4 regions of the Micromonospora sp. CNZ297 genome follow, and region 4 is predicted to be linked to each of the others. Evidence: riboswitches for the same ligand, from Rfam matches in the RefSeq annotation. Region 4 holds a riboswitch; each other region holds the start of a gene.
What was found. Region 4 has a riboswitch for cyclic di-AMP ahead of FB454_RS22495 (transglycosylase family protein). Riboswitches for the same ligand answer to the same signal wherever they lie in the genome.
Positions count from the first base shown of each region.

Region 1: linked by a shared signal. The riboswitch ahead of FB454_RS20305 (C39 family peptidase) and the one ahead of FB454_RS22495 (transglycosylase family protein) in region 4 are both predicted to bind cyclic di-AMP.
Region 2: linked by a shared signal. The riboswitch ahead of FB454_RS07885 (C39 family peptidase) and the one ahead of FB454_RS22495 (transglycosylase family protein) in region 4 are both predicted to bind cyclic di-AMP.
Region 3: linked by a shared signal. The riboswitch ahead of FB454_RS18295 (coiled-coil domain-containing protein) and the one ahead of FB454_RS22495 (transglycosylase family protein) in region 4 are both predicted to bind cyclic di-AMP.

Region 1 is NZ_VISU01000011.1:127,824-131,960, forward strand. Features, by position in the region: gene FB454_RS20295 (copper resistance CopC/CopD family protein) at 1-621, opposite strand, end outside; gene FB454_RS20300 (hypothetical protein) at 952-1,224, opposite strand; cyclic di-AMP (ydaO/yuaA leader) riboswitch at 1,616-1,756, shown strand; gene FB454_RS20305 (C39 family peptidase) at 1,966-2,766, shown strand; gene FB454_RS35470 (recombinase zinc ribbon domain-containing protein) at 3,184-3,519, opposite strand; gene FB454_RS35475 (hypothetical protein) at 3,531-3,995, shown strand.
Region 2 is NZ_VISU01000003.1:359,537-363,673, forward strand. Features, by position in the region: gene FB454_RS07880 (alpha/beta fold hydrolase) at 1-161, opposite strand, end outside; gene FB454_RS07885 (C39 family peptidase) at 516-1,370, opposite strand; cyclic di-AMP (ydaO/yuaA leader) riboswitch at 1,563-1,705, opposite strand; gene FB454_RS07890 (hypothetical protein) at 2,014-2,778, opposite strand; gene FB454_RS07895 (hypothetical protein) at 2,914-3,258, opposite strand; gene FB454_RS07900 (acyltransferase family protein) at 3,339-4,137, opposite strand, start outside.
Region 3 is NZ_VISU01000009.1:190,851-194,987, forward strand. Features, by position in the region: gene FB454_RS18285 (STAS domain-containing protein) at 1-232, shown strand, start outside; gene FB454_RS18290 (SRPBCC family protein) at 336-788, shown strand; gene FB454_RS18295 (coiled-coil domain-containing protein) at 814-1,887, opposite strand; cyclic di-AMP (ydaO/yuaA leader) riboswitch at 1,892-2,022, opposite strand; gene FB454_RS18300 (cation diffusion facilitator family transporter) at 2,167-3,081, opposite strand; gene FB454_RS18305 (AAA family ATPase) at 3,186-4,137, opposite strand, start outside.
Region 4 is NZ_VISU01000013.1:173,665-177,801, forward strand. Features, by position in the region: gene FB454_RS22485 (M4 family metallopeptidase) at 1-213, shown strand, start outside; gene FB454_RS22490 (YbaB/EbfC family nucleoid-associated protein) at 356-805, opposite strand; gene FB454_RS22495 (transglycosylase family protein) at 994-1,653, opposite strand; cyclic di-AMP (ydaO/yuaA leader) riboswitch at 1,652-1,810, opposite strand; gene FB454_RS22500 (LLM class flavin-dependent oxidoreductase) at 1,969-3,531, shown strand; gene FB454_RS22505 (winged helix-turn-helix transcriptional regulator) at 3,578-4,054, shown strand; gene FB454_RS22510 (SDR family oxidoreductase) at 4,086-4,137, shown strand, end outside.

The sequences.
Region 1 (4,137 bases), on a different contig from region 4:
GATGTCACTGCGTGTGCCGACCAGTGTGGTCAACGCGAAGACAAGACCACCGACACCGAGCAGGATCGCCCCGTAGGAAAGCCAACGCCCGACGGCGCCGACAAACCGCACCGGCGCCTGTTCCGCGTCGGCGGTGTGGCCAACAGCGTGTCCTCCCGCGTGTGCCGACGGCGAAGCCGGGGGCACACCTGGCCCACCATGGCCGGCATGTCCGTGCGGGCTGGCTGTTGCCTGGGGTTTAGCGGCCGTTCCGGGCGTCGGGGGAGGCGAGGCCACCGTAAACGTGATGACACCCGTCAGGGGGTGGGCGTCCGGGGCCGCGACGCTCCATCGCAGCTTGAACGTGCCGGTGGTCAGGCGAGCGGTCGGGTGGACCAGCCACGTTCGGCCTCCGTCGGGCGTGTGGCTGGCGGCCGGTAGGCCGATGCCGTTGCCGTCGGAAAGCTTGAATCCCGCTCCTGTGGGCGTGCCGGCGGCGCTGAGCGTCAGCCGGATCTCCTGGACGGCGCCGTCGATCCGCGCGCCGTCGGCCGGAACGGCCCGGAGCAGCTTGAAATGTGCGGCCGCAGGGGAAGCGAACCCGAGGGCCACGATGAGGGCGGGAAACAGCGCCAGCCACACCCGAATTGCCCAGCGCGCGGCGCGACGTGCTGGCGACTGAGGACATGCGAGACCCGGCGATGCAGCAAGCAAGGTCAGGCCGCCCGGCGACGCCGCTGGAAAGGCACTGTTGATCCTTCCGCCAAGGAGGCGCGGGCCGGTGCCCACACATCGCTCCCACGTGGTGCGGTCGCCATCCTAGGTCAACTACTACCCGCCCTTAGTAGGGGCGGGTCAGCTTCGACGATCCAGAAAGTCAGGTTGGGGGAGAGCGCCAGCATGGTGGCATCGCCGACTCGCAACGGCGACGGACTGCGCCGGGAGTGGTGCGAGGCATTGCCGCGGTCCCGGTCAGCCGTGGTCGGGTCGCTCTGTGGCCCCGCGGTGACGGATTTTGAAGCGGGCCACCGCGATCAGCGCGACGATCATGCTCTCGTACGCGGTTCCCACTTGCTTCGCGCGGCGCGCGCCCAACCGTCGGCAGGGCGGCGATCCGGCCTTACGCCGCCCGCCGGGATTGGGTTGATTTTCGTCGAAGCCACGTCGACATTCGAACGTCGAGCTACCCGCGGTCTGCGCGGGCTGACTGCCGGGTGTCACGAGCGCCGCCAACTTCATCTCCATGAACGCCTGTGCGGTAACGGGGAGCTCGCACTGACTTGTGTCTGCGCGCGGCCTCGGCCCGTACCACCACTACCGCCGCTGCTGCCGGCCCGGGTTTGCTGAATTGTGACTGAAATTGGTGTGGGGCTACGTACGGCCGCCCAGGAAACGGCCATTCGGGTGAGTATGCGGCGATCGGCCAAGCAATTGAGCGCCAACAGCATTCCGATGTCCGGTTACGTCCCGAGGGTTCCGCTATAACTGCTCGTCCCATTGAGTGGCATGAGTAACTGGAGGTTCCGATCAGAGTAGCGATGTTCGAGGCTTATGCAGGTGGGAGCCCTTGGCATACGACGTACCCACCGGTAATGTCGGCGCGTCCGGTGCGGTTTCCGATCGCAAGTGGCGACGCCGCTCCGACCCGCCTAATCGTGATCTCATGAACCGGGGACCCAGGCAACACCGGGGTGAATCCGCGAGCCACGGCCCGCGGTAGGGCGTACTTCCCGCCCGAATCCGTCAGCTAACCCGGTAGGCGGCCACGGAAGGAGTGCCAGCCTCGTGCGAAACACCTCCCGATACTCCCCACGCCTCCACGGCATCGCGGTGCCGACACTCGCCTGACTGTGAGTCCCGGCAACTGCCCCCCAGCCCGGCCCACCGGGCGCTCCCCATCCCCGCGGCACCCCGCCCAGTCACAACGTGCGTGAGTTCCTCCGCGCGTCGGGCCGGCCTGTGCCGCTCCAGCCCGTGGAGGAACACATGAAGCACCACATGAAGCGTCAGCTGCGGCGTCTTGTGACCGAGCGCCCGTACAAGATCATCGCCGGCTCCGCCGCGGCGCTCGTGCTCGCCAGCGGCGTCGGCACGGCGCTGGCCGCCACCGATCACAACGCGCCCGTCCGCCAGGGGAACACCGCCGCCGGGCTGGCTCCGCGGCTCGGTGATGTCGCCACCCGCGGCGAGGCTCGCGTCGCCGCCGAGCCGTCGCCGTCAGCGAAGGACAGGGCCACGACCGACCCGGACGTGACCAAGAAGGCGAGGCCGAAGCCTCCGTCGACCAAGGTCCTCGACCACACCTACGAGGCGCAGACTGCCTACTGGAACTGCGGCCCGGCCGCTGTGCGCAACGCGCTCAGCGCGAGCGGCGTCGAGACCACCCAGGACGCGATGGTCGCCCCGCTGAACGCTGGCGAGAACGGCACCAACTCGGCGGAGGACACCACTCGCGGGCTCAACCAGATGGTCAAGGGCAACCCGTACCGGACGCACATGATCCCGGGCCAGGCCGCGACGCCGGCGCAGATCGACCAGCTCCAGGCCGACGTGGTCACCGCCATCACCGACGGCCGTGCCGTGGTCGCCAACACCGTCGGCTCCGCGACCGATACAGACGGCGGCTGGCACTCCTTCCCCGGCGGCCACTACATCGCCGTGGTCGGATATAAGGACGACGGCCGGACGGTGCGGATCGCCGACTCCGCCGACCCGAACATGGCCGCCTACTGGATGACCACCATCGACCTGGCGAACTGGATGGCCACCCGCGGCTACTCCGCCTGATCCCATCTCCGGCCCTCGGGCACCGGCTCGTTCGAGCCGGTGCCCGTCGCCTTTCGGTTCGCGCCCAGTAGCAGGCAGGACGGCACGTCGTGCGCCCTCTGGTATGGCTCAGCCGATCATCTTGTGCGGTCAGGTTAGGTGCCGCCCGACGCGGCGGGCAGGGGCGAACACGTACAGGTCCAGCATGCCGGGTGGGTTGGCCAGGCCGGGGCCGCCGGCGCGAAATCCGAACCAGCCCCTCTGTGGACTTTGGTGCGTCACCGATAACGGCATGACGCCGACACGGGAAACTCCATAGTGCCGCTCGCTGCTATAGGATTACGGCATGAGCACCCATGCTGAGCATGGGTGCCGTGACTTTGTGTCCGAATCCCTCGGACACAACATCTCCACATATTGATCATGGGTTGAACGGGCTCACTTGCCTGAGGCTCCTGTGGTCGGTGTACATCGTTCCTGATCGCAGATGATGCTGATCTTGTTTCTGTGCAGGAGCGCGGCCAGGTCATGCGGGTTCTGGGCGTCGCTGGCGAGGCCGGGATGTCCCATCAGTCGCGCGATGATGTGGTCTTCCCTGAGGTAGAGCATCTTGCGTCGGCCGTTGGTGGGCTGTTGGGTGCTGGTGTGGCCTTGGCGGCATCGGTAGCCCGGACGCTGGTTGATCCAGTGGGATTCCAGTCTTCGGCCGCATGGTGCGCAGCGCAGCAGGCCGGTGAACAGGTAGCGGCGGGCAGTCCCGTCGTGGCTGGCCACAACTGCACACCGTGCTGTTCGAGCAGGGGTGCCAGGTGCTGCAGCTGGTTGGCGGAGAATGCTCGTTCGTATTCGCCGACCACGATCGCGTCGAACCCACGGTGCGGATCGGGGAGCGCGGCCAGCAGCGCGGCGGCCTGCGGACGCTGCCGCCAGCCGCGGCGGCGCGAGCAGCCGGCATCGAAGTACTCGGCGACGATCAGCCCGTGACCGGCGACGAGTTCGCTGGCGCAGTCCCGCTGCCAGTGCCGGGACGTCACCCGGTCTTGATGCTCGATGGTCGACATCCGGCCGTAGAACGCAAACCGCAGACCACCCTGCCGCCGGACGCGCGGCTGCGCGCCGGCGTGCGGCTGGCTGTTGAGCCATCGGGTCATGGGATCCGCGGGATCGTCACTCTGGTGGTCCGACACGCCAACATTTCTACGAAGGATCTTCATGGTCGAGTCGGACAAAAAGTCCGCTGCGCTGGATGAAGGGCTGTCGGGCCGGAGCCGGTGGTAGCCGCCCGAACAAGGCGGTCCAGCTACGACCGCCCGATGCAGGCCGCGCCGACGAGTGGCCCACGGGACTTTCGAACGCGACGTGGTGACGCAGTGGTTCGCCGACCTTGAGATA
Region 2 (4,137 bases), on a different contig from region 4:
CCGTCGAGCGGCGGCGACCAGCCGTGACCCGCCAGGTCGGGGGCGAGCCAGCGGCCGGGCCAGCGGCGTTCCAGCAGCGGCGCCCAGGGCAGCCACACCTCGCCTGTGGCACCCATGCCGTGCAGGAGAATCAGGTGCCGCTTCCCCGTCGCATCGCCCATTGGCGCAGTCTGCCACCGCCCGCCCCGGACACGCGAGACCGAACCCGCCGACCCGCCCCACCCTCGCCCCGGCTCGCCCACACCCCGCCCCCGGTCCGCCCTCGCCCCCGCGCCGCCCTCGCCCCTGGCGCCCCCTCGCCCTGGCTCCGGCCGCGCACACTCCCCCCTCACCGTCGATCTTGGAGTTGTGGCACCTTCCATAGCGGGCGAGCCTGGACAAACTGGGCGCCACAAGTCCAAGATCGGCGCGCGCCAAGGCCGCGTGAGGGCCGCGCCAGGGCCGCGCCAGGGCCGGGCGGGACGGGGAAGGCCGGCACCCCGGGTGGGGTGCCGGCCTTCGGGCGTGCGGGACGGTCAGGCGGAGTAGCCGCGGCTGGCGATCCAGTGCGCCAGGTCGATCGTGGTGATCCAGTACGAGGGCAGCGACGGGTCGGCCGAGTCGGCGATCCGTACGGTCCGGCCGTCGTCCTTGTAGCCGACCACCGCGACGTAGTGGCCACCAGGGAACGAGTGCCAGCCGCCGTTGGTGTCGGTGGCCGTACCGGCGACGTTCGCGACGACCCCGCGGCCGTTGCTGATCGCCTCGACCACGTCGGCCTGGAGGCGGTCCATCTGCGCCGGGGTGGCCGAGCCGGGAATCATGCGGGTCCGGTACGGGTTGCCCTTGACCTGCTGGTTGAGCACCCGAGTGGTGTCCTCGGCCGAGTTGGTGCCCATCTCGGTGGTGCCGAGGGGGCCGGCGAGCGCGTCCTGGCTGCGCTCGACGCCGGCGGCGCTGAGCGCGTTGCGCACGGCGGCCGGGCCGCAGTAGAAGTAGTTGATCTGGGCCTGGTAGTCGTAGTCGAGCGACTTGCTCGACGGCGGCTTCGGCTTGGCCTTGGGCGTGGTGTCCGGGTCGGCCGTGACCTTGGCCGACGGGGAGGCGCTCGGCGACGCGCTGGGCGAGGCGGAGGCGCTGGGCGACGCCTGCGGTACGGCGATGCGGGCCTCGCTGCGGCTGGCGGGCTGCTCGCCGAGGCGGGCGGCGCCGAGGTCGGCGACCGCGGCGGTGTTCTCCTGGACCGGGGCGTCGTCGCCGGCGGTGGCGACGGTGCCGGCGCCGGCGGCCAGCACGAGCGCGGCGGCCGATCCGGCGATGATCTGGTACGGGCGTTCGGTGACGATCCGTCGCAGCTGACGCTTCAGGTGGTGCTTCACGAAATCCTCCACGGGGCGTGAGCGGCACACGCCGGCCCGGCACGCGGAGGAACTCACACGTGCTGGCGGGGCCGGATGGCCGGGGGATCGGGAACGCCCGTGATGCCGGGCGCCCAGGGGGCGGTTGCCGGTCGCGCGTCAGGCGCGCGCGGGCACCGCTTCGCCGTGGAGGCGGGGGGACGATCGAGGGGTGGGCACGCGGGGTACTCCTTCCGTGGCCGCCGACCGGGTTAGCTGACGGATTCGGGCGGGAAGTACGCCCTACCGCGGGCCGGTGGCTCGCGGATTCACCCCGATGGTGCTCATGGGTCCCCGGTTCGTGGAACACGATTAGGCGGGTCGGTGCGGCGTCGCCGTCGGCGATCGATTACCGCATCGGACGCGCCGACACTACCGGTGGGTATGTCCCCTGCCAAGCGCTCCCACCTGCGTAAACGTGATCCGTGGTAACGGATTTCGGAACACCCGGTTACTGACTTCACTCAATGGGACAAGCAGTTTCGACGGCGCCCGGCGGCGGAAAGCGGACAGACGGCGACCACCCGGCCGGCAATTGCGCGCCTCGATGACCCGTTCTGCGCCCGGCGCCCGTTTCGGCGGCCCGGGTGACCGGGCTCACCACGTTCCGGGTAACGATTCGGTCGAGACAGCCGTCTCAGCCGACCCGGGCCGGGCGCCAGCGGGCGTTACGGACCGTCGCGGGCACCGGCTGGGCGCTCGCCGTCGCGCTCCGGTACGCCGGGGCGGGCCGCAGCGCCACGGTGGCCGCGTACGCCTCGGCGGCAAGTGTCCGGGCGGCCTCGGCGGCCAGTTCCGCGTCCCGCCAGGCCGCCCGCTCCCGCGCGGCGGCGCTCTCCCATCCGGCCCGGCGCCCGTCCCTGACGGTGCGGGCCAGCACGATCTCCTGCTCGGCCGGGTGCCGGCGCGGATCCCACCCGTTGCGGCGCGCCAGCACGTCGGCGAGCTGACGGGCGGTGAGGTCGCCCCGCCAGTGCGCCGTCATGGCGGCGTGGCGCAGCCAGCGCTCCCGGGCCGCGTACTCCGCAGGGGTTCGTGGCGTGCGCGGCGCGGCCAGCGCGGCGGCGCCGGCGAGGCGGCGGGCGGCGGCGTCCGCCTCGTCGTACGCGGTCCAGGCCCGGTCCGCCTCGTCCTGCGCGGCCAGCCACTGCTCCCGGCGGCGACGGGCCGTCTGGGCAGCCCCGGCGGCGGCAACCGCCACCTCCTCGGCGTACCGGATCAGGTCGTCGCGGCGGGCGGCGTCGGCGTCGGGCGGCTCGGGTGCGGTCTCCGGCGCGGGGTTGCGTTCGGGCCGGGCGACGAGCGCGGCGAGCAGGCCCAAGGCGAGCAGCAGGAGGAAGGACCAGATGGCGGCGGCCTCGGGCACGGAGGTGAGGAAGTGGTACAGAGCGGTCTGCGACATGGTCGGCACCTCACGGGAAGGACCTGGCGGGAGGACCCGCACGACCTCGCCGGGGCGGGCCGGTGAAGAGCCGCCGGGGCGGGTGCGGGGATGACGTGCGGTGGGTGCGGAGAACGGGCGCGGCCCGTGAGCGGGTCAGCGGGCGGGCGGTGCCCGCGGGCCGGCCGGTGCGACGGCCCGTCCGGCCGGGACCGGCTCCACGACGGCCGGGGCGGCCGCCCGGGGCGCGGGCGCCGGAACCCCGGCGGGAGCGGCCTGCCGCTCGGCCACGCGGTCGGCCTCCGGCCGCGTCGCGGTCGAGGCGCCGGTGACCGTGTACGTCGAGGCGGCGACCGCCGGAGCCGGGGCGGCAGCGGCGACACCGGCCGGCAGCGTGGCGGCGCCGAACGAACAGGCGACGACCACGGCGAGACTGGCGAGCATCCGGGCGGTCCAGCGCGCCACCCACCACACGGGGCAGGTGAGCGCGATCGGAAGCACGGGTACAAATTACCGCCGATCCCCCACGAACGCACCGCCGCACGGCGTGTCGCGGATCGACAGGCGGACGTGTGCGCGTGTCAGTCCGGGCGACGCCGCCCGGCGTACTCGATGTCCTCGGCCGGACCGGTGACGGGCCTCGCGCCGCCGTCGGCGGCCGGGCTGGTGGCGGCCTCGGCGGGCTCGCGCGGAGCCGGCACGGCCGGTGCGCGCGACGCCGCGCGGGCCCGGCGGGACGGGCCGAGCAGGCGCATCATCGGTGTCTCCACCCAGCGGTGGAGCGCGGCGGCCAGCGCGAGCGTGACCACCAGGAAGCCGAGCACCGCGACCGGGCCGCGCCAGCCGGGCAGCCCGGTCCCCCAGTGCCCGGTCAGCCGCAGCACTGTGACCATGACGAGCACGTGCACCAGGTAGAAGGCGAACGAGACCTCACCGAGCCAGACCATCGCCCGGGACCGCCAGGGGGTGGGGCGGCCGCGCACGTCGGCGTCCGCCGCGGCGGCGATGACCAGCAGGTACGCGACAGCGAGCAGCGCCGCCCAGAACTCGGCCGGGATCCACAGCGCGGCGATCACCCAGGTGGCGACGAAGATCCCGGTGGCGGCGGCGAGGTTCGGTCCGCGCCAGCGGTGCCGGCGCATCAGCTCGGCGGCGGCCACGCCCATCCAGAACTCCAGCGACCGGGTCACCGGGAAGATCTGGGTGAACCACCACCGCTGCTCCTCCGGCACGAGCTGCTGGCCGGGCCACAGCGCCAGGATGAGCAGCGGCGCCGCGACCAGCACGGTCCGCAGCACGCCGGTACGGGCCCGGCGCAGCCACGGCACCACGAGCGGCAGGCACAGGTAGAAGGCCAGCTCGCAGGAGAGCGACCAGCTC
Region 3 (4,137 bases), on a different contig from region 4:
TCCCTCGCGAATCGAGCTGAACATGCGGCTCGTCACGTTCATCGACTCGGTCGGCATCAGCGCCATGGTCGCCGGCTTCCAGACCTGCGAGGTCAGCGGCGTCAAGCTCGTGGTCACCGAGCCGAGCCGGTTCGTGCACCGGCAGCTCTGGGTGACCGGCCTGCTCGGCCTGTTCGGCGCGCCCGAGCCGTGGTTCGCCGACGACACCCCCGAGGTGCTGCCCGGCGCCTGAGCGCGCCGTTCACACCCCCTGCAGCCAGGGGACTTTCTACCCGTTGCCAGTCCGGCGTCGGTACGGGACGATCGTCGCGACGCACGACGGCGAGGGGGCCCGCTTGCAGAGCAGCGACAGCTTCAGCTACACCGTGCAGGCCCGGTGCACCCGGGCCGAAGCGGTGGCGCTACTGGGTGACCTGAGTCGCCAGGGCGAGCTGCATCCGCTGATCGTCCGGGTCCGGAAGCTGCCGGCCCGGCCGGGCGCGCTGGCCAGCTACGCGATCACCGACCGGCTGCAACTCGGCCCGCTGCACTTCCCGGTCACGTACCAGGCGGACGTGCTGATCGCCGGCGAGGACGAGGTCGTCACAGTGGCGCGTCAGCAGCCCGCGACGACGGTCCGCAACCACACCCGGCTGCGCGACGAGCCGGACGGCACGGTACGCATCGACGTGGAGATCACGCTCACCGCTCCGGCGCCACTGTTCGGGTACGCGTTCCGCCAGGCCCGGGCGGCTCACCTGGGCCTGGCGGCTCGTCTCGGAGCGACCCTGGAGGGCCGGCCGGCCTGATCCGGCCGGCCCTCTCGGGGCGCGCTCAGTACACCGACAGGTGCACGTGGTTGGTGTGGTCGCTGGACGGGTCGCCGTTGCCGCCGCTGTACGACTTCCACCCGCTGCTGGGCAGCCAGATCTGCTTGAACCAGATCACGTAGAGCACGGCGAGCGGGTCGGCGTTGCGCACGAAGTACGCGGCCAGGTTGTTGCCGTACGTCCGGTCACCGCCGGTGGCCACGCCGCCGAAGCCGTTCTTCTGCGCGGCGAAGTCGCAGGCCCGCCCCTTCGGGTGCTCACCAGAGCCGCTGGGCCGGTGGCACGAGACGTACCGGGTGAAGCCCGCCGCCTTGGCCTGTTGCAGCGCGTGCAGCGTGCGCGGGGTGATGCAGCCGTTCGCCGGGGTCGGGTCGTTGACGCTGCACGACTCCGACGGCCAGGAGCCGTCCGAGTTGCGCGGTGCCGGCTTCGCGTTCTTGCTGGAGGTGCCCTGGACGCTGCCACCGCCGCTGCTGCTGCGCGAGGCCCGGTCGTTCGCCACCTCCAGGGCGCGCTCGGCCTGCTCCTTGCGCTTGGCCATCACCGTCACCTGCTTGCGCTGCTCGCGGATCTCTCCGTCGAGCTGGGCGCGGGTGCGGGTGGCCTCGTCCCGGGTGGTGATCAGGTCGCGCAGCGTACGGTCCTCGTGCGCGGCGACCTGCTCCAGCGCGGCGGCCCGGTCCATGAAGCCCTCCGGGCTGCTGCTGCCGAGCAGCGCCCCGGCGGTCCCCAGACGGCCGTTGCGGTACGCCACGGCGGCGATCTCGCCGACCTTGGCGTCGCGTACGGCCAGCTCGGCGCCGACCGTCTTGAGTTGTTCGTTCAGCTGCTTCTGGCGGCTCACCGACCGGTTCAGCGCGGCTTTCGCCTCCAGCCAGCCCTTGCTGGCCGCGTCGAGCTGGGCACGCAGTTCGGGCGTGCCACCCTCGTCGTCGCCGGGCGCTGCGGCGAGCAGGCCGGTCACCGGCGCCGCCGAGGCGGGGGAGACCGGAACGGTCGCGACGCCGAGGGTCAGCGTCGCGACGAGCAGGGCCGCCAACCGGGCGGCCGTCCGTCGTACAGGTGCCACTGGGGGCATTCACACGTCCTTCCGTCAACGCCGACCGGGTTAGCTGACGGGTTCGGGACGGAAGATCCCTACCGCTGACGCGGATGCACCCCACGTACGTGGTTCCCCGGCTCGTCCCTGCGGACGATTAGGCGACGGCCGCCCCACCGGGGCCGGGTGGCGCCCGCGGGTGCGGCCGCGACCGAGACTACCGGCGCTGCCCGGGCGCGGCTCCGTGGAGCAGTGCCACTAGGCGGGGCAAAACCGGCATAAGACTACATTAGCCACAGTGATTTAAGTGTGTCCTAATCACCACTCGGTCTGTCCGCACACTCCGGCCGACGCTCCGGGTTCGACCTGCAACGTGGCGTGATCGATGGAGAAGTCCTCGTGCAGGGCGGCCCGCGCGGCGGCCAGCACCACGCCCGGGTCCACGCCCGGATCGGTGGTCAGGTGCGCCGAGGCCACCTCCATGCCCGAGGTGAGCGTCCAGACGTGCAGGTCGTGCACCTCGGCCACGCCCGGTACGGCGGCCAGCCGGTCGTGCACGGCGGTGACCTGCAGGTGCTCCGGCGCGGCCTGCACCAGGATGCGCAGCGCGGCCCGGCCGAGCCGCCAGGTGCGCGGCAGGATGAACACGCCGATGCCGACGGCGACCAGCGGGTCCGCCCACCACCAGTCGGTGACCGTGATGATCAACGCGGCGGCGATCACGCCGAGCGAGCCGAGCAGGTCGCCGAGCACCTCCAGGTACGCCCCGCGCAGGTTGATGCTCTCCTTCGACCCGGCGCGCAGCAGCGCGAACGCGACGATGTTGGCGAGCAGGCCGAGCACCGCCACCACGAGCATCGGGCCGGCCAGCACCTCCGGCGGCTCGCCGAACCGGCGTACCGCCTCGACCAGGACGTAGATGGCGACGGCGCCGAGCAGCACGGCGTTGGCGAGGGCGGCGAGCACCTCCAGCCGGTAGAGCCCGAACGTGCGCTGCGGGTCGGTGCCGGCGCGGCGGGTCGCGGTGATCGCCGCGAGGGCCATGCCGATGCCGAGGACGTCGGTGAACATGTGCCCGGCGTCGGAGAGCAGCGCCAGCGAGCCGGTCGTGAAGGCGGCCACCGCCTCGACCACCATCAGGGCGGCGAGCAGCGCGAAGGCGGCCCAGAGGCGGCCCCGGTGGCGGTGCGCCGCGTTGGTCACCGCGCCGCTGTGGTCATGACCTGCGCCCACGCCAACACCCTTCCTGCCCCGTACCGGCCAGGCCCAATGTATGTTCACATCGCTATGTATGCAACTGAACGATGGGTGACAGCCGGGTCACGGTCGGGTGTCCGTCAGGAGGGGTCGAGCGTGGTGAGACGCTGGGTGGCCCGGGACAGCGCCACGTAGAGCGTGCGGACACCCGAGCCGGGGTCGGCCCGGATCTCGCTCGGCGCCACCAGCACCACGCCGTCGTACTCCATGCCCTTGGCCTGGAGGCTGGTCACCACCTGGAGGCGGCCCGCGCCGAGCCCGCCCAGCCAGCCGGCCACCTCGTCCCGGCGCGGCACCGGCGTGATCACGCCGACGGTGCCCTCCACCTGCGCGAGCAGCGCCTCGGCCGCCTCGACGGTGGCCGCCGGCAGGTCGGCGGCGGGCACCGTGCGCTCGACCGGCGGCACGCCGGTGGACCGCACCGCGTCGGGCAGCGGCAGGTCCGGGTAGAGCCGGCGGATCTCCGCCGCCGCCACCGCGAAGATCTCCGCCGAGTTGCGGTAGTTGGTGGTCAGCTCGTAGCGGTGCCGCTTGCGCCGGCCCAGCGCCTGGTCCCGGGCCCGGTCCAGCTCCTGCGGGTCGCCGGTCCAGGCGGTCTGCGCCGGGTCGCCGACCACCGTCCAGGACGCCAGCCGCCCGCGCCGGCCGACCATCCGCCACTGCATCGGCGAGACGTCCTGCGACTCGTCCACCACCACGTGCGCGTAGTCGCGGTAGTCGTCCGGACGCTCCCGCGCCGCCGCGCGGGCGGCGCGCTGCCGATCGGCGTACGTGCTCAGCTCGCGCACGCCACCGGCGAGCTGGTACGGGTCGCGCTTGGGGCGGGCCCGCCGCACCGGCTTGCCGAGCAGCGCGTCCAGCTCGTCCAGCAGCGCGATGTCGGCCACCGTCAGCCCTTCGGTCGCGAGGCTCCGGTACGCGTCGCCGAGCAGCCGGATCTCCGCCGAGGAGAGGATCCCACCGGCGTAGCGGCGCAGCCGGTCCGGGCGGGCCAGCCAGTCCAGCACGTGCCTCGGGTGCAGCCGGGGCCAC
Region 4 (4,137 bases):
ACCAGCACCGCGTACGACAAGCTCACCGTCAAGGCGGGCAGCACCACGCTGGCCACCTACTCCAACCTGAACAAGGCCACCGGCTACGTGCAGCGGTCCTTCGACATCTCGTCGCTCGCAGGCACCACGGCGACCATCTCGTTCAGCGGCGTGGAGGACAGCTCGTTGCAGACGTCCTTCGTCGTCGACGACACCGCGGTCACCCTGAGCTGACCGTGGCGTGCGCGGCCGGTCGTCGTCCTCCCGGCGGCCGGCCGCCTCGCCGTGTCAGGCCCGGCGTCCCGCCGTGTCAGGCCCGGCGTCCCGCCGTGTCAGGCCCGGCGTCCCGCCGTGTCGGGCCGGCCGTTTCGCCGTGTCAGGCCCGGCGCGCGCCCTGGGACGCGGTGCCGCGGTCGCGGTGGATCCGCGCGGCCGCCTCGTGCATCGCGCGGCCGAACAGCTCGGCCTGGTCGCCCATGCTGCCGAGCCGGGCGGCGAGCGCGTCGGCGTCGGCCCGCGCCGACGCGCTGACCCGGGCGTCCAGCTCGGACAGCGCGGCGTTGGCGGCGGTGACGAAGTGTCCGCAGAGGACGTCGAGGGGCTCGCCGGCCAGCTCCGGGTCGATCGTCACGGAATCCAGCCGGCCACCCTGGACGGCGACCGCGCGGACCCGGCCGCCGGCGGCCGTGCCCTCGGCGCGCAGCAGGTCGCCGGGCTCGCCGTCGGCGTGCGCCGAGGCCCGGGAGCGCATCGCGGTGAGCGCCTGCTGCGTGCGGGTCAGCAGCTCGTCGATGCTCGCGGCCGCCGAGAACGGGTCGTTGGTCATATCCGCGCTTTCTTCACGTCTTAGCCGAGCATCGTGACACTAGCAACCGGCTCCGACGAATCGCGGTCACCGCCGTCGCGGACCGTCTCCCGGACGCCGGGAGCAGGCCGGACACCGTCGACGCGGCGTGTCGCGGACGGGGCGAACGCCCGGCCGGGGCGACCCGGCCGGGCGTTCTCGGACCGCTGTCAGCGCAGCCGCAGCCGCTGACCGGGGAAGATCAGGCCGGGGTCGTCGCCGACCACTGCGCGGTTGCGCTCGTGCAGGGCGCGCCAGCCGCCGTCGACGCGCTGCGTCACGGCGATCTCCGACAGCGTGTCCCCACGCCGGACCAGGTACGTCCCGGCGCCGGACGACGGCTGCGGCGCCACCGTCGTCGTGGCGCGCTCGGGCGCGGCCCTGCGGGTGGCCGCCCGCTCCGGCGCGGCCTTGCGCGTGGCGGCCCGCTTCGGGGCCGCCTTTGTGGTGGCCCGCTCGGACCGGGTCGCCGCGCTCGCCGAGCCGCCCTTCTTGCCGCAGACCGGCCACGCGCCGATGCCCTGGCCGCGCCGCACCTTCTCCGCGACGGCGATCTGCTCGGACCGGCTGGCCAGGTCTGCGCGCGCGGCGTACTTCTTGCCGCCGTAGCCGTTCCAGGTGGCGCGGGAGAACTGGAGCCCGCCGTAGTAGCCGTTACCGGTGTTGATCTTCCAGTTGCCGCCCGACTCGCAGCGCGCGACCGCGTCCCAGTTGACGCCCGCGCTGGCCGGAGCGGCCGGGCCGAACAGGGTCGCGGCGCCGACGGCGGCGCCGGCCAGGACCGCTCCGAGGGCGGTACGGCGGCTTCGGGCAGAGTATTCAGTTGCCATGTGGATTCCTCCACGCCGACGAGGTGAGCTGTCGGGTTCGGGCCGAGGAGCCCGGCCGCCGGTGGCGGCTTCACCCCGAGGTGACGATGCACCGTGGAACGTGTGGTTCCCCCGCTCCCGCGCGAGGTCCGGTTACCGGGGACGGCGGCGGGATTTGGCGTTTCCGGCCCGCGGTGTCCGCGTCTGCGAACGAAACCGACGCTAGGAGCGATTTGTGACAATCGTCCACTTCTTGTGACGCTCTTCACCCGGCCGGGCTACCGGCGGCGGCGCTACGGTGGCAGGGCCAGGCAAGATCACGGGAGGGCTTGACGGATGACCGATCACGGACACGAGCTGACCTTCGGCGGCTTCATCACCCCCGCCGCCGGGCAGCCCGACCAGGTCGTGGCGCTGGCCCGGCTGTGCGAGCAGGTCGGGCTGGACCTGGTCACGTTCCAGGACCATCCCTACCAGCCGGGCTTCCTGGACACCTGGACGCTGATGTCCTACGTGGCCGCGGCGACCGAACGCATCCGCCTGGCCGGAAACGTCCTCAACCTGCCGTTGCGCCAGCCGGTGGTACTGGCCCGCAGCGTCGCCAGCCTGGATCTGCTCACCGGCGGCCGGGTCGAGCTGGGACTCGGCGCGGGCGCGTTCTGGGACGCGATCGAGGCGGCGGGCGGGCGGCGCCTGTCCCCCGGCGCCGCCGTCGACGCCCTCGACGAGGCGATCCGGGTGATCCGCGAGGTCTGGGACACCGGCAGCCGCGGCATGATCCGTGTCGACGGCGAGCACTACCGGGTGGTCGGCGCCAAGCGCGGCCCGGCGCCCGCGCATCCGGTCGGCATCTGGGTCGGCGCCTACAAGCCGCGCATGCTGCGCCTGGTGGGCCGCGCCGCGGACGGCTGGCTGCCGTCCCTGTCGTACCTGCCCAAGGGCCCCGACGAGCTGCCCGCCCTGAACGCGCTCGTGGACGAGGGCGCCCGGGCCGCCGGGCGCGACCCGGCCGCGATCCGCCGCATGCTCAACGTGACCGGCACGTTCGCCCGCTCGTCGGCCGGTTTCCTGACCGGGCCGCCGGAGCAGTGGGTGGAGGAACTGGCCGGGCTCACCCTGGAGCACGGCATCACCACGTTCATCCTCGGCAGCGACGAGCCGCGCGCGATCCAGATCTTCGGCCAGGAGGTGGCCCCCGCGGTCCGGGAACTGGTCGCCGCCGAGCGCGCCACGCCCGCCGGCGGCGCCCGGGAGGCCGCCGACGAGCCGACCACCGCCGGCGGCCCGAGCACGCTCGGCGTCACCCCCACCCCCGACCCGGGGGTACGCCTGAGCGCGCGCCGCCCGTGGGACGAGTCCACCCGCCCGAGCGCCCCGCCGCCGCCGGCCGGACACGTCTACCCGGCCCGGGGACAGGCCGCCGGGCAGCACCTGGTGGACGTGCACGACCATCTGCGCCAGGAGCTGGCCCAGGTGCGCGACCTGCTGGAACAGGTCAAGCAGGGCTCGGTCTCGCCGGGCCGGGCGCGGGCCGCGCTCAACGAGATGACCATGCGGCAGAACAACTGGACGCTCGGGGCGTACTGCGCGGCCTACTGCACGATGGTCACCCAGCACCACGGGCTGGAGGACGCCTCGGTCTTCCCGCACCTGCGCCGCTCAGAGGCCGGGCTGGCCGCGGTGCTGGACCGCCTCGAGGAGGAGCACGTGGTGATCCACGGGGTGGTGGAGAGCGTCGACCGGGCGCTCGTGGAGCTGGTCCGGCGGCCCGGCGACTTCACGCAGCTCCAGGAGGCGGTGGACCTGCTCACCGACACGCTGCTGTCGCACCTGTCGTACGAGGAGCACCAGATCGTCGAGCCGCTGGCCCGGCACGGGTTCTTCCCCGGCCAGCTGTGAGGTAGCTGACTTCTGCTTTCTTAAGTCAGGGGGTACCGTCGACGCCATGACGGACCTCCTTGCGCAGCGTGACTCCTGGTCCACCGCCAACTGCTCGATCGCCCGGGCGCTGGAGGTGGTCGGCAACCGCACCACGCTGCTCCTGCTGCGGGAGGCGTCGTTCGGCACCCGCCGCTTCGACGACTTCGCCCGGCGGGTCGGCGTCAGCGAGCCGGTGGCCGCCGCACGCCTCAAGCAGCTCGTCGCCGACGGGCTGCTCGACCGGCGTCCCTACCGGGAGCCCGGGCAGCGCACCCGCGACGAGTACGTGCTCACTGCGAAGGGAAGCGACCTGATCCCGGTGCTCGTCGCGCTGCGGCAGTGGGGCGACACGTACGCCGCCGACGAGGCGGGCCCGGCGGTGCGGGTGGCCCACGAGGAGTGCGGCGCCGCGGTGCACGCCCGGCTGCGCTGCGGCGCGGGGCACGACGTACCCCCCGGCGAGCTGGCCGTCCTGCCCGGTCCGGGCCTGCTGTCCGCCTGACCCCTCCCTTCCCCACACCTCGGAGCGAGACATGAAGATCGCTGGAAGCACCGCCCTGGTCACCGGCGCCAACCGCGGCTTCG